2 regions of the Jeotgalibacillus sp. 10bf12 genome follow, and region 1 is predicted to be linked to the other one. Evidence: riboswitches for the same ligand, from Rfam matches in the RefSeq annotation. Region 1 holds a riboswitch; the other holds the start of a gene.
What was found. Region 1 has a riboswitch for cyclic di-GMP ahead of DH10bf12_RS09155 (anti-repressor SinI family protein). Riboswitches for the same ligand answer to the same signal wherever they lie in the genome.

Region 1 (3,199 bases):
CGCATGCTGAATGTGTGGATATAAATGAAACCGAACAGCAGGAGCTGGTGACTTTCGCGAAAAATAACGATATCGCACTTACTGTGATCGGTCCGGAGCAGCCGCTTGCTGAAGGACTGACAGATCTGTTTCAAGCAGAGGGACTGAAAGTGTTTGGTCCGACTAAAAAAGCCTCTGCAATTGAAGGCAGTAAAGCATTTGCAAAAGAGCTAATGAAAAAGTACAGTATTCCAACAGCAGGGTATGAGACGTTTACGAACTTTCAGGAGGCCTCTGCTTACATAGAGAAAAAAGGGGCACCGATTGTCATTAAGGCGGATGGTCTTGCAGCAGGAAAAGGTGTTGTCGTGGCAATGACAGAAGCTGAGGCGCTTGAAGCCGCTGAAGATATGCTGGAGCACAACCGCTTCGGTGCATCTTCTGCAAAAATTGTCGTAGAGGATTTTCTGGCTGGCGAAGAGTTTTCATTTATGTGTCTTGTTAATGAAGAATCTATTATTCCATTGGCTCTTGCTCAGGACCATAAAAGAGCCTATGACAATGATGAAGGGCCAAATACAGGTGGAATGGGTGCATACTCACCAGTTACTCATTTGCCATCATCCACTGAGGAACAGGCGATGAATGAAATTATAAAGCCTGTCGTCCAGGCAATGATAAAAGAAGGCACTCCTTTTACAGGTGTTCTGTATGCAGGATTAATCCTGACTGAAGATGGACCTAAAGTGATTGAGTTTAATGCGCGTTTTGGCGATCCTGAGACACAAGTGGTTCTTCACCGCATGGACTCTGATCTTGCAGAGATCCTGCTGAACCTCCTTAATCATCAAACAGCTGATGTGGAATGGAATGATGACACTGTCGTAGGTGTGGTGCTTGCATCAGAAGGATATCCTGGCGCTTATGAAAAAGAGCATTCTGTACAACCAGTTTTAGAGGCAGATACGTTCTTCTACCATGCAGGTACTAAAATAAAAAACGCACAAATTGTATCTGATGGAGGCAGAGTGCTTCTTGCAGCAGGCTCCGGTGCAAGCGTTGAAGCTGCCAGAGAAAAAGTATATCAGGCATTAAACCGGGTGCATACAGACCACTTTTTTTACAGAAAAGATATCGGCAATAAAGGATTAAATAGAAGTTAGAATTTTCCGTAAGTATAACCAAATTGGTGCAAATGAGAGTATGTAGATGAAAATCATTCTTTTCGTACCTGTATGCAGCTTATATGGAAGTTGCGATTCATCTGTTCTGACATATAATGAAGATACTTATATTCTCTATAAAGAACAAGAGGTGATCGAATGGTACGAAAAGAATGTCCTACATGCACGCGCTCATCTTATAGCAGTGGCGCTGGAGAAACCTGGTTTTGTCCGGTGTGCGGGGAAGATCTCACTGCATATCCATCTCTCAGAGCAATCTCTTATTACGAACTAAATCAGCATATCCGTCAATCTGCGTACCAGCATTCCGCAAAATAATACAAACGAAACATTGTAACATAAATTTAATGTTGAAAAAGTCAGAAAATTTAGGTAAATAGGACTATTTATTTGCGATAATCCAGGTGGTAATATTAGTTCATAACAGAAATTATACCTATTCACTACCTTTAAGCCCTAGGAGAATCCCAGATGCCGCAATCGCTATGAGAGAACAGAAAAAGGCAAACCATTTGAAAAAATGGGACGCAAAGCTAACGGGTCTAAGGCCAATAAAGAGATAAGGGAGCTATGACGGCTGAGCCGCCTGAAGTACTGTAGAAAGTATTTTAGGAGGGAATGTTATGGGTCGTAAAAATGAAGTAGATGTTGAATGGATGGCGCTGATCGAAGAGGCTGTACAAGCAGGAATCCCGGTGGAGGATATCAGAGATTTCCTGGAAGGAGCAGGTTCTGCCGATTGGAGGAGGAATGATTTAGTTGTTGGGTAAGGGTAAAAGTGATCGTAATTCATAAAGTAGCCTGTGCAAAGCAACTATGCTGCACAGGCTACTTTTGATTGATCCGCCATTTATTAAATTCTATAAATTCTTTGAATTGTTCTTTGGAGATTCCGGATTCCATTGCCGTTTTTGCAAGGTTCACCCATTCACTATCTACATTTTTTTCATCACTATCCGGGTCGAGCAGAGAGTTGACTGTCACACCAAGTACTGGTGCAATCTTTTCTAAGAATTGAATGGATGGGTTTTTTTGAAGATTTCTCTCAAGAGAGCTGATATATGATTTAGCAACGCCTGCCTGGTCAGCCAGTTCAGTCAGCGACATTTTCTTTTCTTTTCGTAAAGCTTTAACGCGGTCTCCGATCATAACAATCACTCTCTTTGCTAAAATATTGTTATATAAATAATATCATACATCCTAAAAAAGACCACTAATAACTGATTCCTTATCATTATTTATCAGAATATTCTATCTAAATAATGTTTATTTATATTTGCCGGCGAGCAGTAAGCACCTGGTGTAGCTTAATCAGGTGCGCAAAAAAACATGAGTCAAAAAAATAATGTAAAAAAATGTATTTTGTTAGGATAATGTTCATTTATGCACATAATCAAGAAAAAGACACATTTCTTTCGTGCGGTAACGCGTAAAATATGGTAAGCTTAATGAAACTTTTAGAGGAATTATTGGAGTGATGAGAGTGGAACAGAGATTCCCGTGGAAGATTAGTCATTTAAGAGACCACACTTCCATCTTGGAAGGGAAAAAATCACCTGATCTTGTACTTGCAGATACGAATTACCTGAATTCAGTTCTTCACCAATGGGTTAAAGGTAATATATGGATATATCAGGATAGAATTATTTATGCAGGGAGCGACATGCCTGAAAATCAGAATGGAACTGAAGTGCTTTATCTTGAGGATAAGTGGATTGTGCCGGGTTACATTGAACCGCATGTTCATCCTTTTCAGCTCTATAATCCACACAGCTTTGGAGAATATGCAGCAAAGCGTGGGACAACGACTTTTATTCAGGATAATTTAATGCTCCTTTTATTATGTGACAAAAAGAAAGCGCTTCCTTTCATGCAGCAGTTTAAAACATCACCACTTACTTATTACTGGTGGAGCAGGCTGGATTCACAGACAGAGATGCGTAATGAAGAAGAAGTTTTTACAAATGGAGAAGTATTGTCATGGCTTGATGACCCTAGTGTGTTACTGGCTGGTGAACTTACTTCATGGCCTAAAC
Region 2 (3,199 bases), 1.2 Mb from region 1:
AAACTCCTGATTACCTGCTGTAAATACCTGCTGGTTGAAAGCTTCGCGCCAGACCTCAACCTTTTTCTCAGCCTCTTCGTATGTTGTATCAGGTAAGATCACAGAGAATTCTTCTCCTCCAAAACGGATCAACCTTTCACCCGGCTCTTTGGTTTCCAGTATGATTTTTGCAAAAGCCTTTAATACTTCATCTCCTGCAGGGTGGCCGTAAGTATCGTTCACCTGCTTAAAATGATCAAGGTCTATCATAGCGAAAACAGCAGAATCCATTTTTCCATCAATCATTTTTTTAGTTACACTTAACACTTCCTGATCAAGGCAATCTCTTTTTAGTGCGCCGGTTAAGAAATCATTCCTGATTTGACCAAGCAGCATATTCCGCTGATAGATCCGGTTCTTTAAAAACGGGATAATAATATTTTCGTTAATCGGCTTTCCGATTACATCTAATACACCAGTTTCATAGGCCTCTATTCTTTTTGCATCCGTTAGCGCTCCACTAACGATAATAATCGGTGTTAAGTCTTTTCTCGCTTTTTTCATCATTTCACTAATTAATAACTCATCACCCTCAGATAACAAATCAAGATCCACGATCAATAAATCCGGCGATAGATCATAGTAATGTTCAAGTCCCTTTGATAGGTTCATAGTTGTAATCACCTGAAAATCATGTGCTTCTAGAAAGCCTTTCATTCTTTTAATGAACTCAACGTCCTTTTCGATCATCAGAATAAATGGGATCGCTTCCGGTTGAGGGGTCAGTTCATCCTGAATATTTTCTAGTTGCTCGATCGCAGCTGCTTCCTGATTAAACGCTGCGGTCTGCGCTGATGTAAAGAATTTCCTCCACTCTCCACCTGTTAAAATTCGTGCACCATCTTCACGCAGCTCCGCCAGAGCCTGTTCCGCCTGGTCAGATAAATCCATCAGCCCAATTGTCCCTGCGGTGCCTTTTAGTCCGTGAAAAAAACGATAGAGTTCATCTTCGGTAACGGCACCTTTTGCACCCCATTCCATTACCGTCTGTTCAATCCTTTTATTCAGCATGTCCTGATATTTTTTACTCATCTGCCCACATCCTATGTAAATGTTCGTATTTACAATCCTTTTTTCGTTCTTTTTTCCCTATTATACAACTCTTTTAACAACGAAAAAGAACTTTCCCGTAAATTTTGGAAAAGTTCTTTTGAATCTTAAGGCTTAAGCGCTCTCCAGCTTTCAGTATGGTGAATCGCAAAACCTTTAAAGCTCGTATAATTTTTTACCTGCTGATAGACCTGATCAAGCTCATGATTCATCACAGATTCGCTTTCCTGATAAAACGTCAGAAAATCACCTTCAGCTGTCTGACCTGTTTCAACACCAATCACAACAGGCTTCCCAAGCCTTTGACCAGTAGTCAGCTCGTGCAGCGTTAATGGGACAATCGCTTTAGCGGAATCACGGTACGCCATAATCGTAATACCGTCAGTATGCTGCTGCACCCAGTCAGAAAGCAGCCCGCTTCCGTACGTATTTTTATATTTAATCTCATCAAACCAGAAAGGAACGTCAGCTTCCATTCTGATATGTAACTGATCTGCTTTTACTGCAGCTTCTTTAATTAGAGACTGATAGGCTTTAACGACAGTCCCCCGTTTTGAATTCCATCTGCTATACAGGTAGGGCTCCACATCCAGATGAATGCCTTTAAAATCGGATTCTGCTGCTGAAGACTGCTGATACTGCTCCACCCATCCTAACGTCTGTCTGAGCTGAAGATATCCTTTTGGTGCAGCCCAGTCTGGTGCTCCATCAAGCGCATACACGTCGATCCCTCTTGCTGTTGCGCCTTGAATAAACGCACGGTAGACCTCTTTAGAGACGTCCCGGTCAATTTGCACATAAACTTTTGTGACCTGCTTTTCAGATAAAAACTCCAGCGTTTCAGGCGTTCCATCAATCAGAGACCACGGATTCCATAACCATGTGGCTTTTTCAATCGTTGAAGCCTTTGCCGGCATTCCCATACTTGACATCATTCCCATAACCAGACATAACAGAGCAGCACAAATAACCTTTTTCATTTTGTCCTCCATTCTATAAGGTGGTCCTCATAGAATGAGAACCCGGCAGCCAGACAACCATGTGAGTAACAGACAGGCTCACGGCTTTGCGTCCTTCCCTTTCGGAGAAGTTTGCCCTTATCAGATTCATTTTTAAAAATTATACGATCATTTCAGTTGTACGTCTACGCAAAAATTATTTGCTTTGTTTTTTCTCAGGTTTTAACAGCTGCATCCGTTCATTAAAGAGTGTCGGATAAGAAAGGAACCCTAGCATTGCGCTTGTTACAACAGCTGTTGTCAGCAGCAGGAAAATAATCAAAAGCTGGAACATCACAGCCTGAAGCGGATCTGCACCTGCAATAATCTGACCGCTCATCATCCCCGGCAGCTGGACGAGACCAATCGTCTTCTGGCTTTCAATTGTCGGGATCGTACTTGCCTGAACAGATGAGATAAGAGGTCGGTGAATCGCCTGCTTCGGCGTACCACCCAATGAGAGAATCAACTCAGTCTCAGCTTCTCTTGACTCTATTTCAGATGTGAATCGATTTAAAAATAAAATGGATAAAACCATAGAGTTCCCAATGACCATACCGCTGATTGGAATAATATACTGCGCAGTGGCAGGCGTAATATTCAAACCTAGTAAAATCCCCTGCGTTAACACTTCAATAAAGACAAATGTGACAATTAGTTTCCACGTGATCCCTTTAATGGAGACGCCTTTTTTACGTGCATTTTGAACAGCGGCTCCGATAATTAAAACAACCATTAAGAAAATATAGAAAAAGTTTTCAGCATCAAAGACAAACTGCAGGATATAACCAACCGCAAGAAGCTGGATGATCGCTCTGATTGTCGCAACCAGCGCATCCTTTTCAAGGCCAAGGTTCAATGTTCTCGAGAGTACAAGAGGAATTAATACGAAAATCAGTGATAAACCCAGTAAAAGAAAACTCATTCCGCTTCCCCCTTTACAAAGGTTTGAACGCGCGGATTCTGAGGGTCCTTCAGCAGACCGCTCTCCCCTGTTTCGACAAGCTCGCCGTCCATCATGACCCACGTATATTCGCCAATCGAGAGTGCCTGTTTCAGGTTGTGCGTGATCCACATAATTGTTGTGTGATATGTCTCATTAATTCTGACAA

Region 2: it holds a riboswitch for cyclic di-GMP, as region 1 does, so the genes downstream of both, DH10bf12_RS02525 (amidase) here and DH10bf12_RS09155 (anti-repressor SinI family protein) in region 1, are expected to answer to the same signal.

Annotation. Positions count from the first base shown of each region.
Region 1 covers NZ_CP200276.1:1,743,518-1,746,716, forward strand. The annotation lists gene purD (phosphoribosylamine--glycine ligase) at 1-1,142, shown strand, start outside; cyclic di-GMP riboswitch class I at 1,656-1,753, shown strand; gene DH10bf12_RS09155 (anti-repressor SinI family protein) at 1,787-1,933, shown strand; gene DH10bf12_RS09160 (helix-turn-helix domain-containing protein) at 1,992-2,312, opposite strand; gene DH10bf12_RS09165 (adenine deaminase C-terminal domain-containing protein) at 2,641-3,199, shown strand, end outside.
Region 2 covers NZ_CP200276.1:554,076-557,274, forward strand. The annotation lists gene DH10bf12_RS02520 (GGDEF domain-containing response regulator) at 1-1,071, opposite strand, end outside; gene DH10bf12_RS02525 (amidase) at 1,197-2,069, opposite strand; cyclic di-GMP riboswitch class I at 2,111-2,195, opposite strand; gene DH10bf12_RS02530 (ABC transporter permease) at 2,245-3,012, opposite strand; gene DH10bf12_RS02535 (ABC transporter ATP-binding protein) at 3,009-3,199, opposite strand, start outside.